4 regions of the Sporomusa sphaeroides DSM 2875 genome follow, and region 1 is predicted to be linked to each of the others. Evidence: riboswitches for the same ligand, from Rfam matches in the RefSeq annotation. Region 1 holds a riboswitch; each other region holds the start of a gene.

The links. Region 1 has a riboswitch for S-adenosylmethionine ahead of metK (methionine adenosyltransferase). Riboswitches for the same ligand answer to the same signal wherever they lie in the genome.
Region 2: another riboswitch for S-adenosylmethionine. It lies ahead of metX (homoserine O-acetyltransferase MetX); the one in region 1 lies ahead of metK (methionine adenosyltransferase).
Region 3: another riboswitch for S-adenosylmethionine. It lies ahead of SPSPH_RS13685 (MetQ/NlpA family ABC transporter substrate-binding protein); the one in region 1 lies ahead of metK (methionine adenosyltransferase).
Region 4: another riboswitch for S-adenosylmethionine. It lies ahead of SPSPH_RS05010 (trans-sulfuration enzyme family protein); the one in region 1 lies ahead of metK (methionine adenosyltransferase).

What each region holds. Positions count from the first base shown of each region.
Region 1 covers NZ_CP146991.1:2,303,750-2,308,052, reverse strand. The annotation lists gene coaBC (bifunctional phosphopantothenoylcysteine decarboxylase/phosphopantothenate--cysteine ligase CoaBC) at 1-1,022, shown strand, start outside; SAM riboswitch class I at 1,075-1,182, shown strand; gene metK (methionine adenosyltransferase) at 1,257-2,444, shown strand; gene SPSPH_RS10780 (heavy-metal-associated domain-containing protein) at 2,588-2,815, shown strand; gene SPSPH_RS10775 (hypothetical protein) at 2,828-2,956, shown strand; gene priA (primosomal protein N') at 3,056-4,303, shown strand, end outside.
Region 2 covers NZ_CP146991.1:1,192,261-1,196,563, forward strand. The annotation lists gene SPSPH_RS05165 (xanthine dehydrogenase family protein molybdopterin-binding subunit) at 1-1,622, shown strand, start outside; SAM riboswitch class I at 1,738-1,847, shown strand; gene metX (homoserine O-acetyltransferase MetX) at 1,955-3,157, shown strand; gene SPSPH_RS05175 (homocysteine synthase) at 3,241-4,303, shown strand, end outside.
Region 3 covers NZ_CP146991.1:2,905,188-2,909,490, reverse strand. The annotation lists gene SPSPH_RS13695 (DUF456 domain-containing protein) at 1-118, shown strand, start outside; gene SPSPH_RS13690 (TetR/AcrR family transcriptional regulator) at 135-725, shown strand; gene SPSPH_RS13685 (MetQ/NlpA family ABC transporter substrate-binding protein) at 772-1,593, opposite strand; SAM riboswitch class I at 1,732-1,836, opposite strand; gene SPSPH_RS13680 (YerC/YecD family TrpR-related protein) at 2,026-2,322, shown strand; gene hisZ (ATP phosphoribosyltransferase regulatory subunit) at 2,347-3,528, shown strand; gene SPSPH_RS13670 (HDOD domain-containing protein) at 3,521-4,048, shown strand; gene SPSPH_RS13665 (D-2-hydroxyacid dehydrogenase) at 4,061-4,303, opposite strand, start outside.
Region 4 covers NZ_CP146991.1:1,156,429-1,160,731, reverse strand. The annotation lists gene SPSPH_RS05025 (ABC transporter substrate-binding protein) at 1-599, opposite strand, end outside; gene SPSPH_RS05020 (YezD family protein) at 911-1,243, opposite strand; gene hydE ([FeFe] hydrogenase H-cluster radical SAM maturase HydE) at 1,258-2,304, opposite strand; SAM riboswitch class I at 2,477-2,574, shown strand; gene SPSPH_RS05010 (trans-sulfuration enzyme family protein) at 2,658-3,803, shown strand; gene SPSPH_RS05005 (TIGR04100 family radical SAM protein) at 3,852-4,303, opposite strand, start outside.

The sequences.
Region 1 (4,303 bases):
CCGACATGTGGGAAGAGCCCAAGACCTGGAATGTGCAGCATATTGCACTGGCCAGCCGCGCTGACCTATTCCTCATTGCGCCGGCAACAGCCAATATTATCGGCAAAATAGCAAACGGCATAGCCGATGACATGCTTACAACCACCGTCATGGCTACCAAAGCACCGGTAATTTTGGCTCCAGCCATGAATACCAATATGTATCTAAACCCAATTACCCAGCAAAACTTAAACAAACTGGCAGGACTTGGCTATCATATAGTAGAACCGGCCTCCGGCATGTTAGCCTGTGGTGTGGATGGCCCCGGCCGCTTGCCTGAACCGGCAGATATTGTAAAAAAAGTTAAATCCCTGCTGCAAGGCAACCGGGATTTAGCCGGAAAGCGGGTACTGGTTACGGCTGCCGGTACGCGTGAACCCATTGATCCGGTGAGATATATTGGCAACCATTCGAGTGGCAAAATGGGATATGCTCTTGCCGAAGCCGCCGCAGCACGCGGCGCAGAAGTTATTCTTGTTTCCGGTCCGTCAAGTCTTGCCTGTCCGGCGGGGATAACTGTCACAAAAGTGGAAACTGCCGCGCAAATGCGTGAAGCTGTGCTTGCGGAGTTTGATACTGTCGATGTTGTAATCAAAGCCGCCGCCGTGGCTGATTATCGGCCTGAGACGGCAGCAGACCAAAAAATAAAAAAAACCGGCAATACCCTAACCTTATCCATGATCAAAAATCCTGATATTTTGCGCGAATTAGGCGAGCGTAAAAAGCATCAGCTCTTAATCGGTTTTGCAGCCGAAACGCAAGAGCTTTTAAGTCATGCACAAGAGAAACTAATTAAGAAGAATCTTGATATGATTGTTGCCAATGATGTTACTTTACCGGGAGCCGGCTTTAATACAGACACAAATATTGTCAGAGTCATACATAAAAATGGCCAGATTGAAGAACTGCCGCAGCTTACTAAACGCCAGGTGGCTGAAATTCTGATTGACAAAATTTGTGTAATGTTGACAAATTATACTTGATTTTTTTTTGTATTTGGATTAAAATCTTTTTGTTGTTAAATTGCATATGCTATACTCATCAAGAGTTGGTGGAGGGACTGGCCCGATGAAACCGCGGCAACCATTTAGTAGTTTTACTAAAAACGGTGCCAATTCCGGCGGATAAACCGCAAGATGGGAGTGAGAACAATCACGCCTCCCTTGCTTGCGGAGGCTTTTCTTTTTTGCAATATAGAATTTAGGAGGGACAGCACTATGGTAAAACGTGTACTTTTTACATCTGAATCTGTAACCGAAGGCCATCCAGATAAGATTGCCGATCAAATTTCCGACAGTGTACTTGACGCAATTCTGGCTCATGACCCCAATGCCCGGGTAGCTTGTGAAACATTGGTTACCACCGGTATTGTGCATGTGGTAGGTGAAATCACGACCAACTGCTATGTAGATATTCCCAAAATTGTTCGTGAGACCATTAAAAGTATTGGTTATACCCGTGCTAAATATGGTTTTGACGGTGAAACCTGCGGTGTGTTAATTTCTATTGACGAACAGTCTGCCGATATTGCTTTAGGTGTTGATAAAGCGCTCGAAGCCAAGTTAGGCAATATGGATGCCATTGAAGCGATTGGTGCCGGTGACCAGGGTATGATGTTCGGTTATGCTACCAACGAGACTCCGGAATATATGCCATTGCCCATCGCCCTGGCTCATAAAACAGCCCGCCGCCTCTCTGAGATTCGTAAGAACGGCGAGCTGCCATATCTCCGTCCGGACGGAAAAACCCAGGTAACTGTTGAATATGAGGATGGTAAACCGTTACGCATTGATACTATCGTAATTTCAACCCAGCATAGCCCGGAAGTCGACAGAGAAACCATTGAAAAAGATCTTATCGCCAAAGTTATCATTCCGATGGTTCCCGGCGAACTGTTAGATGCGCAAACCAAATACTATATCAATCCTACCGGCCGGTTTGTTGTAGGCGGCCCGCAAGGTGACTCCGGACTGACAGGACGCAAAATTATCGTCGATACATACGGTGGCATGGCTCGCCACGGCGGTGGCGCTTTCTCCGGTAAAGATCCCACAAAAGTGGACCGTTCTGCTGCCTATGCTGCCCGCTATGTAGCCAAAAATGTCGTCGCAGCAGGCTTGGCCGATAAGTGCGAAATACAATTAGCATATGCCATCGGTATTGCCCGGCCGGTATCGGTCATGGTAGAAACCTTTGGTACCGCGAAAATTGACGAGAGCAAAATTGTCGAACTGATCAACAAGCACTTTGATTTAAGACCTGCCGGCATTATCAAGTCCCTGGATCTGAGACGCCCCATTTACCGTCAAACAGCGGCATACGGTCACTTTGGCCGCACTGACATAGATTTGCCCTGGGAGCGTACCGATAAAGCCGATATGCTTCGCAAAGAAGCCAATATATAAGAGTTAACCGTTCTTTGGTTTCAAGTAAAAAAGGGTAAGAATCTTAGACAGGGTAGTCAGCGGATAAATATTAATTAATTAGTGGCCAATGGTAATACTAATATTGCTGGAGACTCAATTCAGTAAAAAGGGGAGGTATTCCATTGGCCACACAGAAAAATACCACACAATCCGTTTACCGTGTTGGGGGCCTCAAAGGCGACCATTGCCGGGACCGTATTGAGCATACGTTGTCCCACCTTCATGGTGTTTCGTCCGTAAAAGTAGACTTAGCTTCTAAGCAAATTGCTGTCAGCCATGATGCATCGGTGACTTCTAGCGGATATATTGAAGAAACCTTACAATCACTCGGTTATTCAATTCAAGGTTGAGGAGTCTGACATATGAAGCTCCATTTTTCACCGCTGAAAAAGCGCCGGATTAAGCGTTTTTTTAAACGTTTGCCAATGGACACCGGGCTAGATTGGGAAATGGCCGCTCATGATCCCGAAAAACCGGTAGCAGGTATTTGACACTGAAAAGCGAATATAAATATATATGTTAGCTAACAAAGGGGACTGCATAGTCCCCTTCTCTTTATCCTTAAGAAAAGAAAGCCAGGTGTAGAAAAAATGGCAAACACCGCTCAAATTATTGTAAATATTCCTGCCCGCAGCATTACTAAGCCTTTTTCCTACATTATTCCAGCTCACTTACCTGAGATCACTATCGGCTGGCGTGTATTAGTTCCGTTCGGCAACAGGAAGGTAGAAGGGTTCGTTGTCGGTGTGGAACCCGAATGTACGGAAGGCTTAAAAGCCATCCTTGCTATACTTGATGATTACCCCTGGTTTGATGACAATATGTTGAAAACAGCCAAATGGATAAGCCAGTATTATCTCAGTTCACTGGCCGAAGCCATGCGTCTGTTCGTTCCCGGCCTGTCGGGAGTAAAAACGCAAAAAGCCTATCAGGCATCTGCCGCAATGGATTATGAAGCGGCAGCCATGCTGCTCGACAACAAGCCGGAGGAATACCGCCAGGCACTCACCTATATTTATGCTCATGGTCCGGTTAGTCTCAAAGATCTTGCCAAACTTCCCGGTAACATAGATGCTATGATAAAATTTTTTTTACAACATAAACTAATTATTCATGCAGATACTGTCAATACACGCGGCAAAGCCAGTACAACGACGATTATTAACTTGGCTGTCAGCAAGGAAACTGCTGCTCAAGCTGAGCAAATGCTGCCCAAAACCAGGGCAGCCCAGCGCCGGCTTTTGCAGGCACTCCTGCAGAATAATGAACTTGCCTTGCCCCAGTTGCGCCACCTTAATATTTCGCAAGCCACTGTAAAAAAATTAGCAGAACAAGGGCTCATTACCAGCCGCAGTGTACCGGTACTCCGCAACAGCTATGACAGCGTTTGTCAGCAGGCTGCCGAGGTATCATTGACACAACCGCAGCAGCACGCCTTACAGCTAATAATTCCAGCCATTAAAGCCGGAACGCATAAATCTTTTTTGATTCACGGCGTTACCGGCAGCGGCAAGACGCTTATTTATATCAAGGCTGTCGCTGAAGCCCGGCGACATAATCGCCAGGCCATTGTCCTGGTGCCGGAAATTGCTTTGACCAGTCAGCTTGTCGCCCGTTTTCGGGCAGCGTTTGGCAATGATGTTGTTGTTATCCACAGCAAACTATCAGTCGGCGAACGGCACGATGCCTGGCGCCGCCTCCAGTCCGGCCAGGCTGGCATTGTTATTGGTGCACGTTCGGCTTTATTTGCACCTGCCCGCGATCTGGGCATAATAATTATCGATGAAGAACATGAGTTTACTTACAAACAGGAAGAATCTCCCCGTTACCATGCCCGG
Region 2 (4,303 bases), 1.1 Mb from region 1:
TTATTGTGGCCAAAGTCCTGGGGCTGCCCTATCATAAAATCCGGGTTATCAAAACTCCCATCGGCGGATCTTTTGGCGGCAAGCAGGAAATAACCCTTGAGCCGTACTGCGCCTTCTTTGCCAAAGATTTGAACAGGCCGGTAAAGATAGAATTTGATCGGTTGGCCAGTATAATTGCCACCCGGACCAGAACCAAGACCATCGGTTATGTAAAAACCGTGGTAAGTCCTGAAGGCAAGATCATGGCGCGGGACATGAAGCATATTATCGATACAGGGGCCTATACTTCCAATGGCCGTGTCATTTGTTATGCGATGGGCAAAAAGCTGTCCAGGCTGTACCGTATTCCCAGCCAGCATTATCAGGCCATAGCCGTGCATACCAATACGGCCATAGCAGGAGCGGCGCGGGGCTATGGATCGCCGCAGGTGCAAACCATTGCCGAGATCAATCTGGATAATGTGGCCAGGCGTTTACAAATGGACCCTGTTGAATTTCGGCTGAAAAATCTGGTACACCCCTTTGACGCTGATCCGGGCGGCGGGCCTAATCTGGGCAATGCCAGGATTATCGATTGTGTGCACAAAGGCGCCGAGGCTTTTGGCTGGCGTGAGAAATGGAACAGGACTAAGCCTGAGGGGCGATGGCAGACCGGTGTAGGCATGGCTTGTGCCACTCATGGTAACGGCTATTACGGAGCCTACCAGGAATTTGGCACAATGACGATAAGAATGCTCGAAGACGGCAGTATTATGCTTAATGCCGGCTTGCACGACCTGGGCAATGGCACGGTAACCGCCATGAAACAGATTGTGGCCGAGGTGCTGGAGGTTGCGCTTGATATGATTGAGGCGCCTGAGGCTGACACTGATATTAGTCCCTATGATATCGGCTGCCAGGCCAGCCGGGTTATCCACGTTTGCGGCGCCAATGCCATGCAGGCTGCCGAGGAATTGCGCAGCCTGCTGATCCGGGAGTCGGCTAAAATATTTCAGTGCAGTGAGGAAGAGGTATTGCTTGAAAATGGCATGGTCTATACCAGCCGCGAACCGGAAAAGAAAATCGGCTATGGACAAATGGCGGCTGCTATTCAGCAAAAAAATCAGGTCGAGCTTATTTGTACCATTACCTATCGATCCCCGGCCAACCCCGGTTCATATGCTGTAAACTTCGTCGAAGTGGCTGTGGACACTTATACCGGTTTTGTCAAGGTGGTGGACGTTGTAGCCGTACATGATATTGGCCAGGCCATCAATACCGGTTTTGTAGAAGGGCAAATTCATGGGGGTGTGCAAATGGGACTGGGGCTGGCAATCAGCGAAGATATTGCTTATGACGCCCGGACAGGTGTTGCCGGTGGCGCTAGCTTTAGTAAGTACCATCTGGTTAATGCACCCGATATGCCGCCGGTCAGAGTCCTCTTAATTGAAGAGGGCGAAGAGCATGGACCATATGGAGCTAAAAGTGTGGGTGAACTTGCAACAATCCCCGTTACGGCGGCTACCGTAAACGCCATTAACCATGCGCTTGCCGCCAACTTCACAATTCTGCCGGTTACCCCGGATAAAATTATGGCAATGCTTACGGCCCGGCAGGCAAGTAACCGTACATTACTTCGGTAGTGTCAGGTTTTGGGGAGTGCGGATGAAAAACTGTAACATTGTACCCCGGATATACTTGACAAATGTATCCTGGGTTAGGTATCATATATACATCTACCAATAAATTAATATTGAACTCTTATCCAGAGAGGTCGAGGGACTGGCCCGATGACACCCGGCAACCGGCGCAATGCGCAGTGGTGCTAATTCCAGCAGGAATCAGTAGATATTCCTGGGAGATGAGAGGGGCTTTATGTATGCCGGTTTGCCCCCTCTTTGCAGAGGGGGTTTTTTATTAGCTCTTCTGCATGAAACCAATTAGGTCTAATCATTATAGTAGGAGGGAGGATATCATGGTTGTTACCTTTTTTCCGGGGTTTAGATGGCGGCCGCAACTTAAGCTGGCTCAAGTTACGACACCTGAGCAGCCGCTGGATTTAGTTCAGGGCGGTTGTTTAGAGCAGGTTACGGTAGCTTATGAAACCTACGGCCAGCTGTCAGAAGGACGCGACAATGTAATTTTGGTGGCGCATGCATTAACCGGTGACAGCCATCCTGCGGCGCATGACCAATATGATGAGCAGGGCTGGTGGGAACCCTTAATTGGCCCAGGCCGGCCGCTTGATACCACCCGGTTTTTTGTTATTTGTGCCAATGTGCTTGGCGGCTGCCAAGGGACTACCGGCCCGTCTTCGCTTGAGCCTGCCACCGGCAAGCCTTATGGCATGAGATTTCCGGAAATTACCGTCAAAGATATGGTCCGGGTCCAGAAACGGCTGCTGGATATATTAGGGATTGAGCACTTATCCCTGGTGGTGGGAGGCTCAATGGGCGGGATGCAGGCAGTGCAATGGGCGGTTGATTATCCTGGCTTTGTGGATGCAGCGATTGTCATTGCCGCACCCGGCTATTCCTCTCCACAGGCTATTGCTTACAACCGTGTAGGCCGCCAAGCCGTCACGCTTGACCCCGCGTGGCAAAATGGCGACTATTACGGCAGTCCGGGACCCAAGCAGGGTTTGGCTGCTGCCCGGGCCTTAGGGATGATTACCTATCAGAGCGAGTTGTCTATGTCATATAAGTTTGGCCGGCGGACGCGGGCCGGACAATTTGAAATTGAAAATTATCTTGATTATCAGGGCGAAGGCATGGTAAAAAGGTTTGATGCCAACTCGTATTTGTATTTGCTGCGAGCATTGGACCTCTTTGATATTGGTACCGGCTATTCTTCTTATGAAGCGGCTTTGGCAAGAATAGATGCCAGAATACTGGTAGTGGGAGTAAGTTCTGATATTTTATATCCGCCGCACCAGCAGGAAGAATTAGCGAAAGCCCTGCGGCAAGCAGGTGTATGCACCGACTTTGCCATCATTGACAGCCCGCATGGGCATGATGGATTTCTCATTGATTTTCATTTGCTCAGGCCCATACTGACCAATTTTATTAATAAAGTTCTGCCGGTTTCTGCCGTGGTACCTATTAGGCAGTGGATTAAGTTCAGAGCATCCAGCCTGGCTTATTTGGGGGCCAGGCTGGTGCCGGACGTTTCCGTGTAAGGCAGCAAGCCCGGCCAGTGTAAGACAGGGGCATTTCCTAAGCGATATTTATATACAAAATACATATAAAATGAGGGATGATTATGACATTGCCAGAAAATCTACGTTTTGATACCTTGGCCGTACACGCCGGGCAGCAGCCTGACCCAACAACCGGTTCGCGGGCGGTACCGCTGTATCTGACTACCGCATACAACTTCCGGGATGCCGACCATGCAGCCGATTTGTTCAGTTTGAAGGAAAGCGGCAATATTTATACCCGGCTTATGAATCCGACAAATGATGTATTTGAACAGCGGATAGCCGCGTTAGAAGGCGGTGTGGGGGCGCTGGCCTTTGCCTCAGGCCATGCGGCCATTGTTGCAGCCATTGTCAATATTGCCCAGGCCGGTGATGAGATTGTCAGTTCCTCGACATTATATGGCGGAACGTATAACCTATTTGCCCACACGTTGCCGCGGTTAGGGATAAAGGTTAAGTTTGTTGATCCGAGCAAGCCGGAAAACTTTGCCGCTGCCATTACGCCCCAAACCAAGGCAGTGTATGCTGAAATCATCGGCAATCCCAAGATTGATGTGCTGGATTTGGAGAGCGTAGCTGCTGTAGCGCATAATCATGGTTTACCGCTGATGATTGACAGCACCTTCGCTACTCCGTATTTGTGCCGCCCAATTGATTTTGGTGCCGATATTGTAATCCACTCGGCAACCAAGTTTATTGGCGGTCATGGCACCACTATGGGCGGTGTGGTTATTGACGGCGGCAAATTTGACTGGGGCAATGGCAAGTTCCCGCTGCTGTCAGAGCCGGACCCCAGCTATCATGATATGAAGTATACCGAAGCCCTTGGCAAGCTTGCATATATTATCAGACTCAGGGTGCAGGTACTCCGGGATGTTGGCGCCTGCCTGAGTCCGTTCAACAGCTTTATGTTCCTGCAGGGGTTGGAAACGCTGCACTTGAGGCTGGAGCGGCACAGCAAAAATGCACTGGCTGTTGCCAGCTATCTGGAGAAGCATGAACTGGTATCCTGGGTCAGCTATCCCGGATTAGCAAGCCATCGGGATCATAATCTGGCAAAGAAATACCTGCCCAAAGGCGCCGGTGCCATAATGACTTTTGGCATCAAAGGCGGCCTGGAAGCCG
Region 3 (4,303 bases), 600 kb from region 1:
GGAGAAAGCGGGGCGGGTTGCCAAGAGTATCATGATTGGTCAGGCATTGGGATTGATTTTCAAATTAGCCATGGCTATCGGCATGGTGGTTTTGATCCTTTCCAAACTGGCTTGGTAAGGACAGGAGGAAACTTATGAAACGCCGGCAAATACTTGATGCTGCCTATACTGTTTTTTCCCGCAAAGGCTATCATCGCGCCACGGTTGATGAGATTATTGCCTTAGCCGATACCGGTAAAGGCACAGTATATAACTATTTTGTTAATAAGGAACAACTTTTTTATACCTTGATTAAGGAACGCAGTGCCGGTTTTGAGGCTGAGCTTGATACCATTGCCGCTCTTGCCGAACCGGCGCTGGATAAAACCAAGAAAGCCATTCGGGTTTTTCTGGAGTTTTATGTGCAAAATGCGGACTTGTGGCGGGTGCTTATGCATGAGATGCGCGGGTTAGGCCGTGAGGAACCGTCAAGCTTTACCGAGGCGGAGCGGGAAAAATACCGGGAAAGGTTTGTTCACACTATCGGGATATTGCAGCGGATCTTACAGGAAGGAATTGATCAAGGTACTATCCGCCATTGTGATGTGCACAAAGCCGCCCATGGTTTGTTCAGTGTTATTGTGATGATGGTGTTTCAGGGGTTTGTTGGCGGAGAGCAGGATTCTATTGATAGTACGGCCAACAGCATTGCCGATATTTTTATGTACGGGATAGTTAACCGTTAATCAAAAAATGAGTCCGGGGATTTCCCCAGACTCATTTTTTACTTCATTAAAATGCCGGTACAATAGCACCTTGGTACTTTTCATTGATAAATTTCTTAACTTCTTCGGAAGTTAAGGCTTTGGTTAATTTTTGGATTTCCGGGCGGTTTTCATCGCCTTTGCGGACGGTAAGGATATTCACATAAGGGGAGTCTTTTTGTTCAATAAACAAGGCGTCTTTACCGGGAACCAGCTTAGCTTCCAGCGCGTAGTTGGTGTTAATGACAGCTAAGGTCAGGTCATCCAGGGAACGCGGCAATTGGGCAGCTTCCAGTTCGCGGACTTTTACATTTTTGGGGTTGGCGGTAATGTCGCTGATGGTAGCGGTAACGCCTGCGCCGTCTTTGAGCTTAATAATGCCGGCCTTCTCCAAGAGTGCCAAAGCGCGGCCGCCATTGGTGGGATCGTTCGGGATGCCAATTTCTGCGCCGTTTTGCAGGTCATTCAGGTTTTTAACTTTTTTAGAATAAATCCCCATAGGTTCGATATGTACGGCAGCAGTATAGGTTAGATCCAGTTTGCGCTCAGCGCTGAACTTGGTCAGGTAGGGAATGTGCTGGAAGAAGTTAGCATCAAGCTCTTTTTCCGCAACAGCCATGTTAGGACGGACATAATCGCTCATTTCTACCACAACCAGATTGATGCCTTCTTTTTCCAGAATGGGTTTGATGACAGCAAGAATTTCAGCATGGGGCAGAGGGGTTGCGCCTACTTTGATAGTCTTTTTCTCAGTTGCTGAAGGGGCAGGCGTTTCTTTGCCGCCGCACCCGGCAAGGAGAGTGGAGAACGCCAATAAAGCGGCAAGCAATAATAAGGTAATCTTTTTCATGACATATTCCTCCTAATAGTAGTTACTTTACTAATGGCACCAAGGTAAGACAATGTTTTGGCTAAAAAAGCAGGTCAGCCTCCTTCCGTAAAAATAGTGAAAGCCATTTCGGCAGTCCGAAATGGCTTGTTGTCCAGTTCTTCATCTGCCAGGAAAGTATCCTGTGGAATTGGCACCGTTCGCAAATTGCGATGGTTGCCGCAGCGTCATCGGGCCATTCCCTCAGCCAGCTCTTGATGAACAATATGAATTTATGAAATTTATATTAGCACCGATAGGTATGTCTGTCAATAAAAATATAATTAAATTAGTAAAAATGAGTAAAATAGTAAAAAGTTTTAATTCAATAAAGATAGAAAGTGATAAAGAAGGAAAAAACAGGTGTGTAGCGAATAGATAGTGTAAGCAAGTATTTACAGGAGGCGTAATAGTATGACCGCAAATCCCAAATTGAAAGATGCACTTATCGACCAGCTGTTCCGGGGGATTTTATCGCTTAGCAGCGAGGAAGAGTGTTACCAGTTTTTTGAGGATGTATGCACAATCGGTGAACTTAAGGCGATGGCGCAGCGGCTGGAAGTGGCGCGGCTGTTAAAGGCAGGCGTCATTTATGACGATATTGTTGCCGCTACCGGTGCCAGTACCGCAACCATCAGCCGGGTTAAGCGCTGCCTCTATTATGGAGCAGACGGTTATAAAGCAGTGTTGGCCCATCTGGAGGAAAAATAGTGCCGAGTAGAATGGAGTGTTAATATGAATAAAAATTTTGTGCCGCAAATTCCGTATGGGACGCGGGACTTGCTGCCCCGGGAAGCCAAGCAGAAACGGATTGTCGAGGGGGCGCTGGCTCAAGTTTTTTCCTGCTGGGGCTATGACGAAATAGTGACACCGACCTTTGAATATATGGAGACACTGGCAGTTGGTACAGGCAGCAACATTCAGCAGCATGTATTTAAATTTTTTGATAAAAACAACCGGATTCTGGCGCTTAGACCGGATATGACAACCCCGATTGCCCGAGTGGCGGCGACCAGACTGAAGGAAATGCCGCTGCCGCTCAGGTTGTTTTATCTTACCAATGTCTTTCGCCATGAGCAGGCGCAGGCCGGCAGACAATGCGAGTTTTATCAGGCCGGGGTGGAACTGTTAGGTGCGCCCGGTCCGGCAGCCGATGCCGAAGTTGTGGCCCTGGCGGTAGAAGCTATGCTGGAAGCCGGGCTGACCAATTTTCAAATCGGCTTAGGCCAGGTGGATTTTATTAACGGCCTGATGGCGGAAAGCCAGTTAAGCCCCGAGCGCCAGCAACAGATCAAATCCGCCATGGTTACCCGCGATTTGGTTGGGCTTGGCGAACTGCTTTCACAGAGCGGACTTAAGCAGGCAGCGCAAGAACTGCTTAAGCAAATTCCGCTTTTGCATGGACGGGAGGATATGTTAAGCAGAGCCTACCGGTTGGTCAGCAATGACCTCAGCCGGGCGGCGCTGGATAACCTGGCCGATATTCACAAGCTGCTTGCAGGCTATGGTGTCGATCAGTATGTTAATTTTGACCTTGGCATAATTCGTGACTTTGATTACTATACCGGCATGGTATTTGAGGGCTATACGCCGGGACTGGGCTTCCCGCTGTGCGGGGGCGGGCGTTATGATACGATGCTGGCTTCACTGGGGGTTGCCAACCCGGCGACAGGTTTCGCCATGGGAATAGAACGGATGCTATTAGCCCTGGAGCGCCAGGGGATTGGCGTCAGCGTGCAGGGTAAAGATGTATATATTGCCTGGACGGAAGGTAAGCTGGCGCAGGCCATTGAAGCGGCTAACCAATGCCGGCGGCAAAGACGCCGGGCAGAACTGGCGCTTGCTGCCGAGCCGCGGGCGGTGGCGGAAGCAGTGGTTCGCACCCGGGGCTATGAGGAATTGATATATATTGAGTAAACGGATAAAACAGGTTGTAGCGGCGGTCACTGCCCGGATTAGCGAAACAGACAGGCAGTTTGTGGAGCGGTATTTAGACCCGGCGGCAGCCGCCTTCTTTTGGCAGATGAACCTACCTGACCAGCGGCATGCTTTGAATGTAGCCTACACAGCCGGGGAACTTGCCGCTAAGGAAAAGGATGTTGACCAAGAATTACTGCTAACATGCGCGCTGCTTCATGATATCGGCAAGATAAAAGGGGATGTCAGCGTTGCCGATAAAATCATTACCGTAATTTTGGATACCCTTGTGCCGCGCTGGGCCAAAAGCTGGCAGCGACTGGGGCGGGGTGGCAAGGTAGCCAATCTCCGGCATGCTATGTATATCTATTATCATCATGCCGCCCGGGGAGCAGCTATGCTCGAGGCGGCCGGGCTTGACAGGCGGATAACCGGGATCGTGGCCAGGCATCATGAAGCGCCGGCAGACGGCGAACCGGTAGAGCTTACACTGCTCAGAGCGGCTGACAGCCTGAATTAGTCCCTCAAGGTACTAATAGCCTTTGACTTTGTCAACCACATTCAGCATTTCACGCCCCTGGATAAAGCGGGTAAGATTATCGGCAAACAGCTTAACGGAGCGGTCAAGATAGGCCGGTGACAGGGCGGCAACATGCGGTGTAATGATAACATTGGGCATGCTCCATAACGGACTGCTCTCAGGCAGCGGTTCACAGGCAAAGACATCCAGCCCGGCACCGGCAATGAGGTTTTGCTCCAAAGCGGTGACCAAATC
Region 4 (4,303 bases), 1.1 Mb from region 1:
TGGGTGAATACGGTTTCGAAGGATTTGGCCAGTCCTTTGGAATAGTCGGAACTGTTATCAATATACATAACTGCGGTTTTTACTTTCAGCGTATTGCTGGCAAAGTTCGCCATAATGGTGCCTTGCAGCGGGTCGATAAAGCAGGAACGGAAGGCGTACGGACGCGTTTTGCCATTATCGACAGTAATCTTTTCACTTGTTCCGGTAGGAGTGATAATAGGAATTTTATTATCCTGGGATACCTGTACTGTGGCTATCGTATTTGAACTGGTGGCAGGTCCGAACACGGCTACGACTTTGTCCTGGGTAATAAGCTTGGTAAGAGCATTGGTTGCTTCGGCAGCTTCCGATTTATTGTCTGCCAATACTAACTTTATTTGTTTACCTAACACACCGCCGGAGGCATTAGCTTCTTTGATGGCTAGTTGGATGCCGTTTACTGCTTGTTTGCCATAGTTGGCCACACCGCCGGTTAACTCGAAGTTACCGCCAAGCTTGATTTCATTTGCGGCCTCTTGTTTGGCTCCGCCGCCGCAGCCGGCCAGCGCACCAGCCATCATCAGTGTGCTCATAGCCACTGCTAACATTTTTTTTCGCATATTTTCTCCTACCCCTTTTTCCCCCGTACTATAGCTCCCATTCAGTCTGTACACTGAAACTCACAGAGCGTATCTATGCCGGGGAAATTCTATATTTTATAATCAAAATATACTATACACCTTTACATGTTTATTGTCAACACGGTTTTTGTCGTTTTTACATAAAGTACATTTGTATTTATTAAGAGCACGAATATAGTGCCTAAAAGAAAAGCGTCACCCCTTTCCCGGCGAAAAAAGTGACACTAACATTACAACCCCCAAAAAACATACGGCGATGAACTATAAGCAGTTCATCGCCGTATGTTCCTTTAAATTCCGTCGCCATGAAGGCCGGTTAATTTTCCTACCCGGTATTTTTCGGTTCTCTCCACCTGCATAATCTGTCCTGCCTGGATTTGCATAGCCACTTTTCCATATTCCATGCCGTCAACTGATTGCAATATCCGCATCCGCACCCCAGTGGCAGCCGCTGCAGTTTTACCTGCGCCCTTCGGCGGCTGTTCGCCTATCCGGATTTTTTCCAGTTTCTCCATTTGAATAATCCGTGAATCCTGGAGTACCAGGGTAACAGAACCAAAATTAATATGTCTCACAGCTTGCTCAATCAGCGCAAGCACTTCCTCAGAAATATGTTTATTCATACGCCCATTCCCTTCTAAGCCCGCTTTACCCGGAAACCGTGCGTTTCAGCTACCTTGCGGCCAATACCCTGAATTTTGCCGGTAATACACGAACGGCAATGAGCCGGCGTGTCGTTGATACAAATCTTCCCCGGGTAGAGCAAATACAGCTGCCGGTATTCGCCCTCGGTAACATTGGGCATCACTACATTGGCCCCCCGTTGCAGCGCCAGTACCCGTCCCTGCGGGTTCAAAGACTCCATAGCGGTTGTCGCCGGAATATTAATATCCGGTAACAGCAGCCGGGTCATAGCCATCACCTTGGTGCTTAATTCAAAAGTACCGCCCGCCTCTTTGGCTAACGGCGTGTCCGGATTAGGAATAAACGGACCTACACCAATCATGTCCGCATCCATGCTTTTGAAAAACAAAACATCATCGGCCAGCGATTCAATAGTTTGCCCCGGTATACCGACCAGTGAGCCTGTTCCCAGCTCAAAACCCAGCTCTTTTATGTCCTGCAAGCATTTTACCCGGTTATCCCAGCTCATGCCCGGATCGAGTTTTTCATACAACGCTTTGTCGGTAGTCTCAATTCTGAGCAAATACCGGTCGGCACCGGCATCACGGTATGCTTGATAAACCTCACGGGGTTTTTCACCCACACTCAGTGTAATCGCCAAACCAAGTTCCTTGATTTTTTTGATAATATCAACCATGGCAGCCACATCAAACCATTCATCTTCGCCTGACTGCAGCACAACCGTGCGATAGCCGTATGACTTGGCTTTGGTTGCAAAATCAAGGATGGTTTCCGGTCCCAGACGATAACGGTTTACCTTTTTATTATCCCGCCTTAGACCGCAATACAGACAGTTTTGTTTGCAGGTGTTGGAAAACTCAATCAGACCGCGCAAATGTACCTCGTCGCCCACATACATTCGGCGCACCCGGTCGGCGGCAGCAAAAAATTCCGCTTCGTATTCGGTATCTATCAGCAGCGCAACAATTTCATCTTTAGTAAGCTCATGGGTTGTTTCAGCTTTTTCAATTAATGCCAGTATATCTTTTTTATCAGTCATACTGTTACTGCCTCCCCGTATTCCCAAAATAGTTATCTCCTGTTGAAATCATGATATCCGGTTTTTCAACCGGCGTCAATATCAAGCAGGCAAGAGATAAAAAGCATAAAAATATCTATTGACAAATTGTATTAAGTATGCAAAAATAAAATCCAATAAAATTAAATAATTAAACTTATCGAGAGTGGTCGAGGGACTGGCCCTATGACACCCGGCAACCGGCAGCAATGCAAGGTGCTAAATCCAGCGGAGCAATCCGGAAGATGAGTTATCAGCGCATACAGGCGACTCTTCTTACGGTGGAGTCGTTTTTTTGTTGCCTGCCGCAAACACAAAATAGGAGATGATATGTTATGAAATTTGCCACCAAAGCCGTCCACGCAGGTCTTGTCACCGATAAAACCACCGGTGCCATCAGCACTCCCATCTACCAGACAACCACCTTCCGCCACCCTGAACTCGGCCGCAGCACCGGCTATGACTATTCCCGTACCCAGAACCCTACCCGCAAGGCGGCGGAAGAAGCCGTAGCCGCCCTGGAGGAAGGGCATGCCGGCTTTGCCTTCGCTTCAGGCATGGCTGCCATTTCGGCAATACTGATGCTGTATCAGCCTGGTGATCATCTGATTATTACCGAAGACTGTTATGGCGGAACCTATCGCATTATGGACAAGATATTCAGCCAGTTCGGTCTGACAGTTACTTTTGTCGATACCAGCAGCCTGGAAGAGGTGCGCCAGGCACTGCAGCCTGCCACGAAAGCCATCTTACTGGAAACACCCACCAATCCGCTGATGAAAATTGCCGATATCCGGGCAATAACGGCTATCGCCCGTCAGCATACCCCACAACCGGTGCACGTCATTGTGGATAACACCTTCCTCTCCCCCTATTTCCAGCAACCGCTGACTCTGGGCGCCGATATTGTCTTCCATAGCGGTACCAAATACCTGTCAGGCCATAATGATGTGGTCTGCGGTCTGGTAGTTGCCGGTGACCCCGCGCTCTGTGAAAAAATCGGGTTTATCCAAAACGCTACCGGCGCCATCCTTGGGCCGCAGGACAGCTGGCTTTTACTGCGGGGGATCAAGACACTGGCAATCCGGTCACGCCAGCACGAAAAAAACGCACAGGCTGTCGCCGAGTGGCTTACCACCCATCCCAGTGTTACCAAAGTCTATTACCCCGGCTTAGCCAACCATCCCGGTAAAGAAATCCAGGACGCCCAGGCCTCTGGCTATGGCGGCATGCTGTCTTTCACCGTAGACCATCCCCGCCTGCCTGCCCAAGTGCTGCGCAAGGTAAAAGTTCTCCAGTTTGCCGAAAGTTTAGGCGGCGTCGAATCGCTGATCACCTTCCCGGCAGTCCAGACCCACGCCGACATCCCGGCCGACATTCGCGAGCGCTTAGGCATTAGTGACTGTCTCTTGCGCTTGTCTGTCGGCATTGAAGATGTGGAAGACATTATTGCCGATTTGGCCCAGGCGCTGGAACAGTAAGATAGAAATGAGTCAGAAATTTTTTTCTGACTCATTTCTATATCTAAATTATGATTGATAATGCCGGACTCTAAAATCAACACCAATTCTGTTGGCAATCTCCCGGCATGACTGGATATTGTCATCAGGCATAACATCAACAACAGACAGTACTACCTGGGGAATATACTTTTTGCACTTAGCAGCAAACGCAAGCATAGCCTCATAGGCTTTTTCACCATAATCAGATTGGCATAGTTCCTGATATTCTTTACTGTTTTTTGCATTCATGCTAATAGAAACAGCATCCACCAGCCCTGCTAACTGTGAAGTAATATCCTGCCCGCAAATCAAATTGGCATGCCCGTTTGTGTTTATGCGAATAGACATGTTATATGCATTTTTCAGATATCTGCATATTTCGATAATATCATAAGTTCGCAGCATGGGTTCTCCATACCCGCAAAATACAAACTCCCGGTACTTATAGATATCCCTGGCTTGAATATCTGCCAGAACTT